DNA from 2 places in the Mesorhizobium sp. M2A.F.Ca.ET.067.02.1.1 genome. Region 2 is predicted to be linked to the other one. Evidence: riboswitches for the same ligand, from Rfam matches in the RefSeq annotation. Region 2 holds a riboswitch; the other holds the start of a gene.
What was found. Region 2 has a riboswitch for cobalamin ahead of EOA28_RS11220 (aromatic ring-hydroxylating dioxygenase subunit alpha). Riboswitches for the same ligand answer to the same signal wherever they lie in the genome.
Positions count from the first base shown of each region.

Region 1: another riboswitch for cobalamin. It lies ahead of EOA28_RS19925 (DUF1636 family protein); the one in region 2 lies ahead of EOA28_RS11220 (aromatic ring-hydroxylating dioxygenase subunit alpha).

Region 1 is NZ_RZSB01000299.1:760-6,662, reverse strand. It holds partial or broken gene cobW (cobalamin biosynthesis protein CobW) at 1-705, opposite strand, end outside; gene EOA28_RS19925 (DUF1636 family protein) at 708-1,133, opposite strand; cobalamin riboswitch at 1,173-1,377, opposite strand; gene EOA28_RS19920 (winged helix-turn-helix domain-containing protein) at 1,408-2,607, opposite strand; gene EOA28_RS19915 (NADH-quinone oxidoreductase subunit A) at 2,942-3,307, shown strand; gene EOA28_RS19910 (NADH-quinone oxidoreductase subunit B) at 3,298-3,879, shown strand; gene EOA28_RS19905 (NADH-quinone oxidoreductase subunit C) at 3,884-4,489, shown strand; gene EOA28_RS19900 (NADH-quinone oxidoreductase subunit D) at 4,499-5,689, shown strand; partial or broken gene nuoE (NADH-quinone oxidoreductase subunit NuoE) at 5,691-5,903, shown strand, end outside.
Region 2 is NZ_RZSB01000110.1:167-10,030, reverse strand. It holds gene EOA28_RS11250 (diphosphate--fructose-6-phosphate 1-phosphotransferase) at 1-489, shown strand, start outside; gene EOA28_RS11245 (MBL fold metallo-hydrolase) at 501-1,247, shown strand; gene EOA28_RS11240 (DegQ family serine endoprotease) at 1,434-2,978, shown strand; gene EOA28_RS11235 (sulfite oxidase-like oxidoreductase) at 3,103-3,714, shown strand; gene EOA28_RS11230 (ferredoxin reductase) at 3,739-4,485, shown strand; gene EOA28_RS38780 (hypothetical protein) at 4,526-4,672, opposite strand; gene EOA28_RS11225 (hybrid-cluster NAD(P)-dependent oxidoreductase) at 4,763-5,863, opposite strand; gene EOA28_RS11220 (aromatic ring-hydroxylating dioxygenase subunit alpha) at 5,884-7,131, opposite strand; cobalamin riboswitch at 7,240-7,442, opposite strand; gene EOA28_RS11215 (DUF680 domain-containing protein) at 7,936-8,142, shown strand; gene EOA28_RS11210 (DUF680 domain-containing protein) at 8,212-8,448, shown strand; gene ugpC (sn-glycerol-3-phosphate ABC transporter ATP-binding protein UgpC) at 8,523-9,635, opposite strand; partial or broken gene EOA28_RS11200 (DUF3459 domain-containing protein) at 9,670-9,864, opposite strand, start outside.

The sequences.
Region 1 (5,903 bases), on a different contig from region 2:
GTCGTCCTCGACGGCGAGGCCGAGGCCGAGCAGTACCGAAGGATCGACCTTGCCCTGCGCGGTCGGCACGATTTTCACGGCGCGCGCCACATGCTCGCCGATGACGGCGTTGGCGCGCTCAGAGCCCGCCGCATCCATCAGGTCGCTCTTCGACAGGATGATCAGGTCGGCGCAGGCAATCTGGTCCTCGAACACCTCCTCGACCGGGTCGTCATGGTCGAGCGAGTCGTCGGCGGCGCGCTGCGCCTGCAGCGCATCCATGTCGGAGGCAACTCGGCCGTCGGCCAGCGCCGGGCCGTCGACCACGGCAACGACGCCGTCAACCGTCACGCGGCTCTTCACCGTCGGCCACTGAAAAGCCTGCACAAGCGGCTTCGGCAGAGCGAGGCCGGAGGTCTCGATCAGGATGTGGTCGACCTTCGGCGTGCGAGACAGGATCTGGTCGAGCGCCGGCACGAAGTCGTCGGCGACGGTGCAGCAGATGCAGCCATTGGCGAGCTCGACGATGTTTTCCTCCGGGCAGGTGTCGACGCCGCAGCCCTTCAGGATCTCGCCGTCGATGCCGACATCGCCGAACTCGTTGACGATGATTGCCAGCCGCTTGCCCTTGGCGTTCTCGAGCAGGTTGCGGATCAGCGTCGTCTTGCCGGCGCCGAGCAAGCCGGTGACGACGGTGCAGGGCACGCGGAAAACGGAAGCGTTCATGGTCAGTCCTTCAGCATGTCGAGGGGAGGGATGCGGGCAACCAGGCCGCGTTTGAGGGAATCAGGCCGGCCGCGCCAGGGGATCAGGCCGTCGGTCGAAGTGGCGAAGAGCTTTGCGCCGGCGACGAGGTCGGCGCCGCTGGTCGTTTCCAGATCGCCGAAGACGTAGCTCCAGCAGCCGTCGCGCAACAGCGCGGCGCTCAGCCGACGCTTGCAGTTGCCAAGGCATTCGACGGTGCGGATGCGGATGTTCTCGCCCGATACGGCGCGGCGCGTGTCTTCGGCCAGCAGCGCGCCGGCGCGCGGATGCGCGTCCGAGCCGGTCTCGTCGCGGCAGGATGAGCAGACGATGACGGTCACGCCGTCTGACGCGTCGGGCTCGGACGAAATGTCCGCGATGTTTGCCGGGAAACTGCCGTTGCGATCCAAAACCAGGCTCCTTGCCCGGAAAACCCGCCGGGCATTCGGATACTTAAAGTCTCAGACGGCAGGTCTCCTGGCTCGCGGGTCGTCGCCTCAGATGCCGCCTTCCCGGGAACATCCCAGTGGTTTTCGGCCGGGGCTCGTCGCTCACAGTTGCGGGGACAGCCGCGGATTTGGGCTTTTGGCCCGCACCGCATTCCCTCTTGGCTCCTCCCTTTGCCGGGAGAAGACCGTCTGGGTCAGGATTTAGGCTTACGGCTAGGCGCCTGTCAACGCGCGGCTACGACACTGCGATGTCGGCCAGCGCCGGTCCGAGGTCGCCGGCCGGCGTCACTTCGATCGCCTCAAGGCCGAGCCAGCCCTGCATCTGCTTCAGCTCCTCGAAGAGTTGGGCTGCCGTCTCGGGTGGCGCGCCGGCCTCGGCATAGGCGGCGTGGACGCGCAAGATGCTCGCAGGCCGGTCGGCCCTCAGGTCGACGCGGGCGACGATGCGGTCGCCGAGCAGGAAGGGCAGCACGTAGTAGCCGTATTGGCGCTTTTCGGCCGGCGTGTAGATCTCGATGCGGTAGCGGAAATTGAAGAGCTTTTCGGTGCGCGTGCGTTCGAAAACCACGGGATCGAAGGGGGCGAGCAGGGCGCGCGCCTCGATCCTGCGCGGGATTCGGGCGTCGGGGTGAAGATAGGCGGGCTTATCCCAGCCCTCGACCTTCACCGGCAGCAATTCACCGGCTTCGACCAGTTCCTCGATGCGGTCCTTCGTATCCCCGGGGGCCAGGCGAAAATAGTCGCGCAGGTCGCCATAGCTGGCGATGCCGTGGGCGCGGGCCGAGATACGCAGCAATTCGCGATGCGCGTCCTCGACCGAGGGCACCGGCAGGTCGAGCACGGCCTGCGGCAAAACGCGCTCGGGCAGGTCGTAATAGCGCTCGAAACCGCGCCGGTAGGCGGTGGTGATGCGCCCGGCCCAGAACAGCCATTCGAAGGCGTGCTTGGCCTCGCTCCAGCCCCACCAGCCGCCATTGCCCTTGTGGCCCTCGATGTCGGAGGCGGCGATCGGCCCGCGATCGGCGACCTCTCTATAGATCTCGTCGATCATTTCCTTGCGCTCACGGCCCCATTTGGCCAGGCCGAGATACATCTCCTCGCCCTGCTCGGCGCGCTGCATGCGCCAGCGCAGCAAGGGGTAGGTCTCGACAGGCAGGAACGACGCCTCATGCGCCCAATATTCAAAGACCGCGCGCTTGCGGGTGACCGCGGCGTTGTCGAGCAGCGCAAGCGGGTAGGGGCCGAGGCGGGAATAGAGCGGCATATAATGAGCGCGCACCACGGCGCTGACGGAATCGATCTGCAACAGGCCGGTTCGCGAAAGCACGCGCGCAAGGTGCCGGCGATCCGGAACCCCTGCGGGACGAGGGTCGTTGAACCCCTGTGATCCAAGCGCAATGCGCCTGGCCATGGCGAGCGAGATCTTCTCCTTCATCAAGCTGTCCTTGCCCCGATCGTCCGTTGGTTTTTAGCCGGTGATTCCGGCCATGCTAGCAGGCAAATGGCGGGAGATATGTCAGGAGAGAAAAGTGGAGTAAAAAGCGAAGGAAATCAAACAGGAGCGGATCGGACCAGTTTCTTCCGATATGGCGTCCAGGGCCGCGATTTGAACAAGGTTTGACTTGCGTCACCGAAACCGCTGCGCTAACCCTCGCCGCGTTGCAGCATGGGCTCCCTTAAAACGGTTCAGCGGTTAAACTGTCACGCTTCCGCATTAGAGTTCGTTGCTGTAATCAAAGTGAACTACCCCGCCGAAGGAAAGCCGCCGCATGAGCGCACTCCTGAGTTCATATCTGCCTATCGTGCTGTTCATCGCCGTGGCGATGATCGTGGGTCTGGCGCTCATCATTGCCCCCTTCCTGGTGGCCTATCGCAATCCCGATCCGGAAAAGCTTTCCGCCTATGAATGCGGGTTCAACTCGTTCGACGACGCCCGCATGAAGTTCGACATCCGCTTCTACCTGGTGTCGATCCTGTTCATCATCTTCGATCTCGAGGTCGCCTTCCTGTTCCCATGGGCGGTGTCCTTCTCGAAGCTCGGCATGCTCGGCTTCTGGTCGATGATGGTGTTTCTGGCGGTGCTGACCATCGGCTTTGCCTATGAATGGAAAAAAGGAGCGCTGGAATGGGATTGAACGACAGTTCAGGCACCCTCGTCGCGCCGAAGCCCAAGGGCATCATCGACCCCAACACCGGCAGGCCGGTGGGGGAGGACGATCCCTTCTTCCTCGAAATCAACAATGAGCTGGCCGACAAGGGCTTCCTTGTCACCTCGACCGAAGCGCTGATCACCTGGGCGCGCAGCGGCTCGCTGATGTTCATGACCTTCGGCCTCGCCTGCTGCGCGGTCGAGATGATCCACACCTCGATGCCGCGCTATGACTCGGAGCGTTTCGGCGTCGCGCCGCGCGCGTCTCCCCGCCAGTCCGACATCATGATCGTCGCCGGCACGCTGACCAACAAGATGGCGCCGGCACTGCGCAAGGTCTACGACCAGATGCCGGAGCCGCGCTACGTCATCTCGATGGGCTCCTGCGCCAATGGCGGCGGCTACTACCACTATTCCTATTCGGTGGTGCGCGGCTGCGACCGCGTCGTGCCGGTCGACATCTATGTGCCCGGCTGCCCGCCGAGCGCGGAAGCGCTGCTCTACGGCATTCTCCTTCTGCAGAAGAAGATCCGCCGCACCGGCACGATCGAACGGTGAGCCGATGACCCTGGCGTTGAACGAACTCTCCACCTATCTCGGCGAGAAGCTCTCCGGCCGCATCGGCGAAGCCGTGCTTGCCTATGGCGAGCTGACCATTTCGGTCGAGCCGGGCAATCTGATCGAGGTCGCGACCTTCCTGCGCGACGATGTGCGCTGCCAGTTCATCTCGATCATCGACATTTGCGGCGCCGACTATCCGTCGCGCGCCAAGCGTTTCGATGTCGTCTATCACCTTTTGTCGCCGAAGCAGAATGTGCGCATCCGCCTTAAGGTCCAGGCCGACGAGGAAACGCTGGTGCCGTCGCTGACCGCTGTCTATCCCGGCGCCGATTGGTACGAGCGCGAGACTTACGATCTGTACGGCGTGCTGTTCAGCGGCCATCCGGATCTGCGCCGCATCCTCACCGACTACGGCTTCGAGGGGCATCCGCTGCGCAAGGATTTCCCGCTGACCGGCTTCGTCGAGGTTCGCTACGACGACGAGGCCAAGCGGGTCATCTACGAGCCGGTGGAATTGAAGCAGGAATTCAGGAACTTCGACTTCTTGAGCCCGTGGGAAGGGACGGATTACGTCCTGCCCGGGGATGAGAAGGCGAAGGCAAATTGAGGCGCCACAATGGCTGAAACCTCCGTCCGCAACTTCAACATCAATTTCGGTCCGCAGCATCCTGCGGCGCATGGCGTTTTGCGCTTGGTGCTGGAGCTCGACGGCGAGGTGGTTGACCGCGTCGATCCGCATATCGGCCTGCTGCACCGCGGCACCGAGAAGCTGATCGAGGCCAAGACCTATCTCCAGGCCGTGCCCTATCTCGACCGGCTCGATTATTGCGCGCCGATGAACCAGGAGCATGCCTTCGCGCTAGCGGCCGAGCGCCTGCTCGGCATCGAGGTGCCGAAGCGCGGTCAGCTGATCCGCGTGCTCTATTCCGAGATGGGCCGAATCATGTCGCACATCCTCAATGTGACGACGCAGGCGATGGATGTCGGCGCGCTGACGCCGCCGCTGTGGGGCTTCGTCGAGCGCGAAAAGCTGATGGTGTTCTACGAGCGCGCCTCGGGTTCGCGAATGCATGCAGCCTATTTCCGGCCGGGCGGCGTGCATCAGGACCTGCCGCAGAAGCTGGTCGAGGACATCGGCAAGTGGATCGACCCCTTCCTGAAGTCGATCGACGACCTCGATGCGCTTTTGACCGGCAACCGTATCTTCAAGCAGCGCAATGTCGATATCGGCACGGTGTCGCTGGCCGACGCGTGGGCCTGGGGCTTTTCGGGCGTGATGGTGCGCGGCTCGGGCGCCGCCTGGGACCTGCGCAAATCGCAGCCTTATGAATGCTATTCCGAGATGGATTTCGACATCCCGGTCGGCAAGAACGGCGACTGCTACGACCGTTATCTCGTGCGCATGGAAGAGATGCGCCAGTCGGCCAAGATCATGCGCCAGTGCGTCGATCTGCTGCTCGGCAAGGAAAGCGCAGGCCCGGTGTCGAACCTCGACGGCAAGGTCGTGCCGCCGAAGCGCGCCGCAATGAAGCGCTCGATGGAAGCGCTGATCCACCACTTCAAGCTCTATACCGAGGGCTATCGCGTGCCGGCCGGCGAGGTCTATGCGGCCGTCGAGGCGCCCAAGGGCGAATTCGGTGTCTATCTGGTCTCCGACGGCACCAACAAGCCCTATCGCTGCAAGCTGCGCGCGCCCGGTTTCGCCCATCTGCAAGCCATGGATTTCCTGTGCCGCGGCCACATGCTGGCCGACGTCACCGCCGTGCTTGGCTCCCTCGACATCGTGTTTGGTGAGGTCGATCGCTAAAATGTCAGTTCGTCGTCTCGCAGATGCCAGCGTCCAGCCAGCCACCTTCGCCTTCAACGAGGCGAATGCGGCGGCAGCGCAGCAGTGGATCGCCAAATACCCGAAGGGGCGCGAACAGTCGGCCATTATCCCGCTGCTGATGATCGCGCAGGAGCAGGAAGGCTGGGTCACCAAGGCGGCGATCGAGACGATTTCGGACATGCTCGGCATGCCG
Region 2 (9,864 bases):
TGCATCGTCGCCGTCTCGGAAGGCGTCAGCACCGCCGACGGCAAGGCGCTGGTCGAAAGCCTGGTGCCGCCGGAGAAGCTTGAGCGCGATCAGCACGGCAACGTCAAGCTGTCGGGCAGCGACCTGCCGGCGGCGCTCGAACGAGCCCTGGCCGAAGGCCTGCCCGGCAAGCGCGCACGCGTCGATGCTTTAGGCTACATGCCGCGCGGCTATGTCGGCGCCATCAGCGCCGTCGACGCCCAGGAGGCTTTCGACGCCGGCGCCTTCGCGGTCGCCGTCGCCGGGGAAGGTGGCGGCTCGGTTGCGATCCAGTATGATGGGTCGAAGACCGTGCTGAAAAAGGTGCCGCTGAAGGCGGTGGCCGGCAAGACCCGCCATATGCCCGACGATTTCATGCAGCCGGACGCCAACCAGCTTTCAGACGCGGGCATGGCCTATCTGAAGCGTCTCGTGCCGGAAAAGTACAAGGTAGGGAAGCCGTTCGTCTGATGGGCGGTCCGATGCCCGAGCTTGAGGTCGGCGACTGGTTCGGCAAGGCGACAGTCGATGCCGGCACGACGGTGTTGACCGAGCCCTTCGTGCATGATTTCGTGCGCGCCAATATCTGGCATTTGAAAGGCCGCGATGCGGACCTTCTGGTCGACACCGGCATGGGCATCCGTCCGCTGGCGCCTGAGGTCGACACGCCGCCCGGCAAGCCGCTCATCGTCGTTGCCACGCACATCCATCTCGACCATGTCGGCTCGCTGCACGAATTTCCTCTCAGGATGGGACCGAAGGTCAGCGCGGCTAAGTTCGACGGCATGGATGATACCGTCACCTACGCCTACATGTTCCACAATCTCGACGGCGCCGTCTCGAAACTGCCGGCACCGGACTGGAAGGCGGCCGACTATCGCATTCCTTCCGCGCCGCTGAACCGCGCGCTCGACGAGGGCGATGTCGTCGATCTCGGCGACCGGAAGTTCCGTGTGCTGCATCTGCCCGGACACTCGCCCGATTCCATCGCGCTCTTCGACGAGATCGACGGCCTCTTCTTTGCAGGCGACGCGATCTATGACGGCATGCTGATCGACGACCTGCCGGATTCCGACCGCACGGCCTATTGCCGCACCATGCAGCGCCTGCTCGACCTGCCGATCCGCATCGGCCATGGCGGCCACGGCCCGAGTTTCGATCGCGCCAGAATGCACGAAATTGCCTCCTCTTATCTGCGCCGGCGGCAGCGGTTCGTGAGCGCTTCCTGAATTAAATCTTTGTAAGGTCACCGCAAAACCCTAATTCAGGCCATTCGGCGACCTAGATGCTTGTCTGTCGAGACGGCCGGCTGCCATGCACGGCGAGACAGGCAGATCCGGCCATCGGCACGTTGACGGACGCTTCCGTGGGAGCGCCCGCGACGCCGGATCAACTCTCGCCCGGACAGAACGACCATGTCACCATCAAGCATTCTTCGCAGACATCGCGTCGCCGCCCTGCTGGGCGCCGCGCTGATCATTTCTCCCGTCGTCGTCTCCTTTGCCCAGAACAATTCCGGCCTGAGCACGGTGGCCGCTACGACCCAGACCCCGGTCGCCGGCATCACGGCCCCCAACGGCTCTTTCGCCCCGGTAATCGCCGTCACCAAGCCGGCGGTCGTCACGATCACCTCGATCATGAAGGCGCAGCCACAGGTGGGTGATGACGGTTCGCCCCTTGGCGGCAATGTGCCATTCGACCAGTTCTTCCAGCAGTTCTTCGGTGACCAGGACATGCCGATGCCGCGCACGCCGCCGCAGCAGCAGGGGCAGCGGGCCGAGGCGCTCGGCTCCGGCTTCATCGTCGGCGCCGACGGCACCATCGTGACCAACAATCACGTCATCGATGGCGCAAGCTCAATCAAGGTGACGCTCGACGACGGCACCGAGCTTCCAGCCAAGCTCGTCGGCCATGACGCCAAGAACGATCTCGCAGTGCTCAAGATCAAGGCCGACAAGCCGCTGCCGACCGTCAAATGGGGCGATTCCAGCAAGCTGATGACCGGCGACCAGGTGCTGGCGATCGGCAATCCGTTCGGCATCGGCACCACCGTCACCGCCGGCATCGTCTCGGCGCGCGGCCGCGACCTGCACAGCGGGCCGTTCGACGACTTCATCCAGATCGATGCGCCGATCAACCACGGCAATTCCGGCGGCCCGCTGGTCGACGTCAACGGCAATGTCATCGGCATCAACACCGCCATCTATTCGCCCAATGGCGGCAGCGTCGGCGTCGGCTTCGCCATCCCGTCGGATCAGGCTGAGAAGGTCGTCGCCAAGCTGATGAAGGGCGGCGACATCGAATACGGCTATCTCGGCGTGCAGATCCAGCCGGTCACGCCTGATGTAGCCAGTGCCATCGGCCTCGACCATCCCGGTGGCGCGCTGGTTTCCCAGGTCACCGACGGATCGCCGGCGGCCAAGGCCGGCATTGAAACCGGCGATGTCATCACCGGCTTCGGCGGTCAGGAGATCAAGGATCCCAAGGACCTGTCGCGCGCCGTCGCCGACGTGTCGCCTGGTGCGAAGGAGACCGTCAACATCTGGCGCAAGGGCAAGGCGATGCAGATCTCCGCCGATGTCGGCCGCAACGCCGAAGATCAGAAGACGGCGTCGAGCGGCAATGAAGGCCGCGGCCCGTCGGCCGAACAGGGCTTGCGCGTTCCATCGCTCGGCCTCGGCCTGACCGACCTCACGCCCGATATCCGCGACCAGCTCAACCTTGCCGGCAACCAGCGCGGCGCGGTGGTCGAGCGGGTCAATCCGGACAAGGCGGCTTCGGCCGCCGGCATCCAGCCGGGCGACGTCATCGTCGGTGTCGACCAGACGCCGGTGAAGACGGCCAGGCAGGCCAATCAGGCGATCGCCGAGGCCGGCAAGTCCGGCAGGAAGTCGGTTCTCCTGCTGATCGATCGCGGTGACGCGCAGATCTTCGTCGCCGTGCCTTTCGCCGCCGGCTGAGAAGCGCTTCGGCAGGGCCTGCCGGTATCTTCGGCGGGCTCTGCCTCAAGATTTCTGTTGCCCCCCGAGGCGTATTCGAGAACACTCCCTGCAGTCGATCAAATCCGGCACGAGGGATGTCTTGATGGTCACGCGCGGCTTCTTTTCCGGACGGCGTCCCCCTTCCGACACCGATGCGCGCATTCCGCCCGGCCAGTATCTGGAGCAGGGTTTTCCCGTGCTTTCGGCCGGGCCGACGCCGCGCGTGCGCACGGAGGATTGGTCTTTCACCCTCAAGCAGGGGCCGAAGCCAATCAAGAAATGGAACTGGGCGGAGTTCAACGCGCTGCCGCAAAGCAAGATGACGCGCGACATCCATTGCGTGACGGCCTGGACAAAATTCAACACGCCCTGGCAGGGCGTCATGATCGACGACATCCTCGCCGACGCCGGCATCGAGCCGCCGACCGCCTACACGCTGGCGCTGTCCTTTGACGGCTATTCCACCAATGTGCCGACCAAGGACCTCGTCACCGGCAAGGCGATGGTGGCGCTGCTCTATGAAGGCAAGCCGATCACGCCGGATCATGGCGGGCCGGCACGGCTATTGGTGCCGCACCTCTATTTCTGGAAGTCGGCCAAATGGGTGAACGGGCTGCAGTTCACCGAGCGCGACGAACCGGGCTTCTGGGAGCTTCGCGGCTATCACATGTATGGCGACCCCTGGCGCGAGCAGCGCTATTCCAGCGACCCGTGAGGGGCGACGCGTGAGCAGCAATCGATGAGCGCCGAGCCGTCGCCGCAATCGCCCTGGCAGGCAGCCACGATCACCCGCATCGAAAAGCGCACGCCGCGCGTCACCAGCTTCTGGTTCCAGCCGTCGCGGCCTTTCGCTCACCTTGCCGGACAGCATGTCGACATCAGGCTGACGGCCCCGGACGGCTACCAGGCGCGCCGCTCCTATTCCATCGCCTCGGCGCCAGAAGCAGGCGGCGGCGTCGAGCTGGCGATCGAGCGGCTGGACGACGGCGAGGTCTCGCCCTTCTTTCACGACGTGGCCGCCGTCGGCGACGAGATCGAGCTGCGCGGGCCGCTGGGCGGCCATTTCATCTGGGAGGAGAGCGACGGCGGGCCGATCCTTCTGGTCGGCGGCGGCTCGGGCGTTGTGCCGCTGATGGCGATGGTGCGTCATCGCACGCTGCGCAACACGGCGGTGCCCGTCGCGCTGGTGTTTTCGGCGCGGGTCTGGGACGAGGTAATCTTCCGCGACGAGCTGATCGGCCTCGACGACCGTCGCGACGGATTCGACCTGGTTTTGACGCTGACCCGCGAACCGGCGAGGCGGCCCTCCGATTATTCCCGGCGCGTCGACGCCCGCATGATGGCGCAGGCCGTCGAGCGCCTGCCCAAGACGCCAAGGCTCGCCTATGTCTGCGGCTCGAATGCGTTCGTCTCGGCCGCCGCCGACGCCTTGATCGGCGCCGGCGTTCCGGCGGGGATCATCCGCACCGAGCGCTACGGGGTTTAGATCATGATCCCGAAAAGTGGGTGCCGGTTTTCGGGAGGGATCATGCTTCAACAAAGAGCATGATCCCGGAAAGTGGGAACCGGTTTTCGGAAGAGATCATGCTCCAACAAAGAGCTGGATCAGGATGGCGATTCAACGGAAAATCATCCTGATCCGGCGCGCCGATTGCTCGGCGAGCCTTCGCCACGAGACGCCTCCGGGCACTGAACTTCTGTTCGGCAGGACAGCGGCCGGCGAGGGTGTTCCCGCAACGGCCCTTGCCTCGACCGACAAGCCTTCAGGCCTCGATGTCCAGCGCCGACAACGGCCTCGAACAGCAGGCCAGGATATAGCCGTCATCGATCTCGTGATCGAGAATGCCGCCATTGTGGCTCATCGAAACCTCGCCGGAGACCTTTTTCACCTTGCAGGTGCCGCAGAGACCGAACTCGCAGGCCGCCGGGATCCTGACGCCCGAAGCGCGCGCCGTCTGCAGCACGGTCTGTCCGGGGACGCATTCCGCACCGACGTTTGAAAGCGAAAAGCGGACCGGCGTCACCGCCTCGGCGAGCGGCTTGGCTTCGTCGCCGGCCGGCATCGCGAACGGCGCCGGGACTTCTTCCACGGCCGGCGCCGCGAAGCTCTCCTGATGGTAGCGGCTCATGTCGAAGCCGGCGGCCTCCAGCATCTGGCGCACGGCGCGCATGAAGGGGTCGGGCCCGCAGCAGAAGATTTCCCGCTCGCGGAAATCGGGTGCCAGAAGCGGCAGCCGGATCGCGTCGATGCGGCCCATATGGCCGAACCAGCCCTCGCGGCTCGACCGCTCCTCGATCATGAAGCCGAGCGACAGGCCGGGCATGCGGCTGCCGAGCAGTTCGAGCTCCTTGCGGAAGATGATCTCTTCCGGCCGCCGCGCGCAATTGACGAAACCGACATCGGTCCAGGGCGCGCAGTCGTTCAGCCAGCGCAGCATCGACATCATCGGCGTGACGCCGGAACCGGCCGAAATGAACAGATATTTGGCCGCCGGATGGCTGTGCAGCGAGAAATCGCCGGTCGGCCCATAGGCCTTCACATGGACGCCGGGCTTCAGATTGTCGAACATCCAGCGCGTGCCGACGCTGTCGGCTCGCGCTTTCACCGTCACCGCGATCGAGAACGGCCGCGACGGCGAGGACGACAGCGTGTAGGTCCGCATCAGCGGCCCGTCGGCCGTCGGCAATTCCAGCGTCACGAACTGCCCGGGTTTGTAGCGGAACCAGGTCTGATTGTCGGAGCGGAATGTGAACGTCTTCACCTGCGGCGCCTCGTCGCTGACGCCGATCACTTCCAGCACCTGCAGCCTGTCGTTCCAGGGCGCCATCTCGTCGAGATGGCGATAGAGGCCGAGATCCGTCATCGCGTTCATCTCCTTAGCCTTCAGGCGACGCTGCGCAACGCCGGGCGACCGCCTTCGGCAAGGCGCGGACCGATGAAGGAGGCGTACCACTCGACGAACTGGATGACACCGCCCTCATGCAACTCGGAATAGGGACCAGGCTCGTAAGCCGGTGACAGGATGCCGAGCGCGTTTTCCTCGACGATGCGGCGGTCCTGATCGTTGGTCTCGGTCCAGACATGGGTGAGCTCTGCCAGATCGTAGTCGACGCCTTCCACTGCGTCCTTGTGGACCAGCCATTTCGTCGTCACCGCGGTCTCGGTGGCGCTGATCGGCAGCACGCGGAAGGTGACGGCGTGATCGATGAGGATGTGGTTCCACGTGGTCGGGTAATGGTAGTGCATCAACGTGCCGATGCGGTCGGCGGCGACCCCGGCGGACAGGTTTTTCGTCACGGCGCGCTTGCCGCTCATCGTGTAGCTGACGGCGTCGCGCAGCAGCGGCGCGCGCGTTGCGCGGTATTGCCCGGCCGGATCGATCCGGAACCGGCTCGGCAGACCCGCCGCCTCGCATTTCGCCCAGTGCGCAAGCATTTCCGGATCGCTGTCGGCGCCTTGCACACCTGTCACCGTCGGCGCTTCCGGGAAAGTCTTGCACAGTTCTGGATGGTTGCCGGCGCAATGATAGCACTCGCGGTTGTTTTCCCAGACGAGCTTCCAGTTACCCTTTTCGACGATCGTCGATTCGAATGCGACCTTCGCCTCGCTCAGCCGGTGCGGCAGGAGATAGGGTTCGATCATGGCGCGCATCGGCGCGAAGTCGGCGGGCTCCTTTGCCAGGCAGATGAAGATGTAGCCGCCGACGCTCTCGCAGGCGACCGGCTTCAGGCCGAACTGGCTTTTGTCGAACCCTTCCGCCATCTGGCGGGCAAATAGCAGCCGCCCGTCGAGCTCGTAAGTCCACTGATGGTAGGGACAGACCAGCTTGGCGGCGGTGCCCTTGTCGGTGTTGCACACGCGGCTGCCGCGATGCCGGCAGGAGTTGTGGAAAGCGTTGATCCTTCCCTTCTGGTCGCGGACCAGCACCACCGGATAATCGCCGATCTGAACGGTGATGTAGCTGCCTGGTTTCGGCAGCTCGCAATCATGGCCGATGAACAACCAGTCACGATGCCAGATCAGCTCCATATCGAGCTTGAAATAATCGGGATCGGTGTAGAAGGGCTGCTCAAGCGAGTAGCCCTGCTTGCGGCTCTGCAGGAGCCTCAGCATGTCGTTGCGCGCATCCATGTCCTGTCCTCGCATCAAGGACTGAACTGGTGGTGATGGAGAAGAACGACCGCCACCGGCAGGGCCGGGCACGCGCCGTCCGCCTCTTGACCGCCCACCGCGATCAGTCGAGTTCAAAATGTCTCTGGCTGGTTTCCGGGCTTTGGAGTTGCCCTCGCGGGCGGTCGCAACACCTTCCCAGGCCCATGGCCCAGTGGTCTCCCGTTGCGACCTCACTCCACCACCGTTGCGGGGGCAGCGCCGGATTTCGACCGGCTTCCCAATTCTCCGCCTCATCGCGACGAAGCGGCACCTGAGATGGCCTGATCTAACCACGACGGCCGGTTTCCCGTCGGCATGAAAACGACATCGCATCCATACGGCGCGACAATGGGCGGCGTATTCATGGTGCTGAGCCTCGTCTCTTTCGCCACGCCCTCCGGCTCCGGAGGCGCTCCCTGAACGAGATTCGCGAGGGCTCCGATGGTTAACAGTATCAAAAAGTGACTATTAGCAGATTCTAAAATCGAACCGAACGGTTCGTTTCTGTTGACGGTGCGTGCAGAACGTTGTGAACGTTGGCGCTCCGACACACTTGGTGAGCCAACTGCCGAACTCACATAAGTCATTGATTAAATTCGATAAAAATATGGTCATAGGCATGCTTATGAAAACTTCAAGATGCGGATTCATAGTCCAGACGAAAAAACTTCGTGATTGGAATCCGGCGATCGGCTCACCCAAATCAGCGCTGTCCGAACGACGCGATTTCATTCCCAAGACACGCCGCTAGACGGACTGAATAAAGATACTGGAGTAGCAAAAATGAAAAAGATTGTTCTCACTGCCGCCGCCCTTCTGGCAATTTCCGGCAGCGCCTTTGCCGGTAGCGACAATTACAACGCGCAGGCTGCCAACCCGCCGGCCGCCACGGTCGACTCTTCTTACACGGCCTCGGTCCGCAAGTCCGAACCGACTGAACAGAAGCCTGTCACCACGGGCGCCGACCGCAACCTTTTCGGTAACAACTAACAGCCGACTTCGAACGGCGACGGGTTTGCCCGTCGCCTCGGTCGGATCAGGAAATTCAGGAGTACTGAGATGAAAAAGATCATTCTTGCCACCGCGGCTCTCATGGCCGTTTCCTCGGCTGCTTTTGCGGGCAGCGACAATTACGGCAACAGCGGCGTCAACCAGCCGGCTCCCGCCGTGGATACGACCCGCACCTCGTCGATCGGCAACGACTCGCCGGTCTACAAGCTGCTGAATTCGTCGCGCGACGGGCAGAAGTCAGCTCCGCAGCAGGGCAGCGACCGCGACCACTTCGGCAATCGTTAACAGCCGACCGTGATTTGAAATAGGAGCGGCGGGCCGAGGCCCGCCGCTTTTTCTTTGCCGCAGCGGCTCTGCGCTCAGGCCGCCTTCGCTTCTTCGCGATGCAGCGTGAAGGAATGGCCGTCGGCGTCGAAAATATGCAGATCGCCGGCGCTTGCGTTGAGCCGCAGTGTCTCACCGCGCTTGACCTCGACATTGCCCGGCAGCTTGGCGACCAGGGGCAGGTCTGCGCGGCCGATATCGATATAGACGAGCTGAACCTCGCCGAGCTGCTCGATATAGTCGACCTTGCCCTCGAACAGGTAATCGGAACCGGTGGCGATCGCGAGATCCTCCGGCCGCACGCCGAAGCTCACCGCCGCGCCATTCGCCGAGGCAGGCGTCGCGATCGGTACCGTCGCCTTGCGGTCGCCGACATGGCTGACCACGGTCGGATTGCCGGCCTTCTCGATCTTTGCCGGCAATATGTTCATCGCCGGCGAGCCGATGAACTGGGCGACGAACAGATTGCCGGGGCGCTTGTAGAGTTCCATCGGCGTGCCGACCTGCTCGACGACCCCGTCTTTCAGCACCACGATGCGGTCCGCCAGCGTCATCGCCTCGACCTGGTCGTGCGTCACATAGATCATGGTGGTGTTCGGCATCGATTCCTTGAGCTTGGCAATCTCGATGCGGGTGGCGACGCGCAATGCGGCGTCGAGGTTCGACAGCGGCTCGTCGAACAGGAACACTTTCGGGTTGCGCACGATGGCGCGGCCAATGGCGACGCGTTGGCGCTGGCCGCCCGACATCGCCTTGGGCAGGCGATCGAGATATTTGGTGAGCTGCAGGATTTCCGCCGCCTGCCGCACCCGCTTGTCGATCTCGGCCTTGCTTTCCTTGCCGATCTTCATCGAGAAGGCCATGTTGTCGTAGACGGTCATGTGCGGATAGAGCGCATAGGACTGGAACACCATGGCGATGCCCCGCTTCGACGGTGGCACGTCATTCACCACCTCGCCGTCGATCTTCAGTTCGCCCCCGGTGATCTCCTCGAGCCCGGCGATCGACCGCAGCAAGGTCGACTTGCCGCATCCCGACGGTCCGACGAAGACGATGAACTCGCCCGATTTGATGTCGAGGTCGATGCCGTGGAGAATATTGAGGTTGCCGTATGATTTCCTCACCTGGTTGAGCGTGACATCGGCCATGGTTCTCTCCTTCCGTTGATCTCTATCTGCAAGTTCAGTCGATGCGCCCGAACCAGGCGCCGTATCCGCCGAGGCGGACCGGCCCGCTGCCAGTCTGTCCCGAAAAGCCATGTCCGGGCAAGGGCTTCAGCGAGCCTTGGCCGAGATCGACCTCGGCGGGCTTGCTGCCGAGGTTGAAGGCGCAGACGATCCGCTCATTGCCCTCGCGGCGCGTGAAGGCGACGGTATC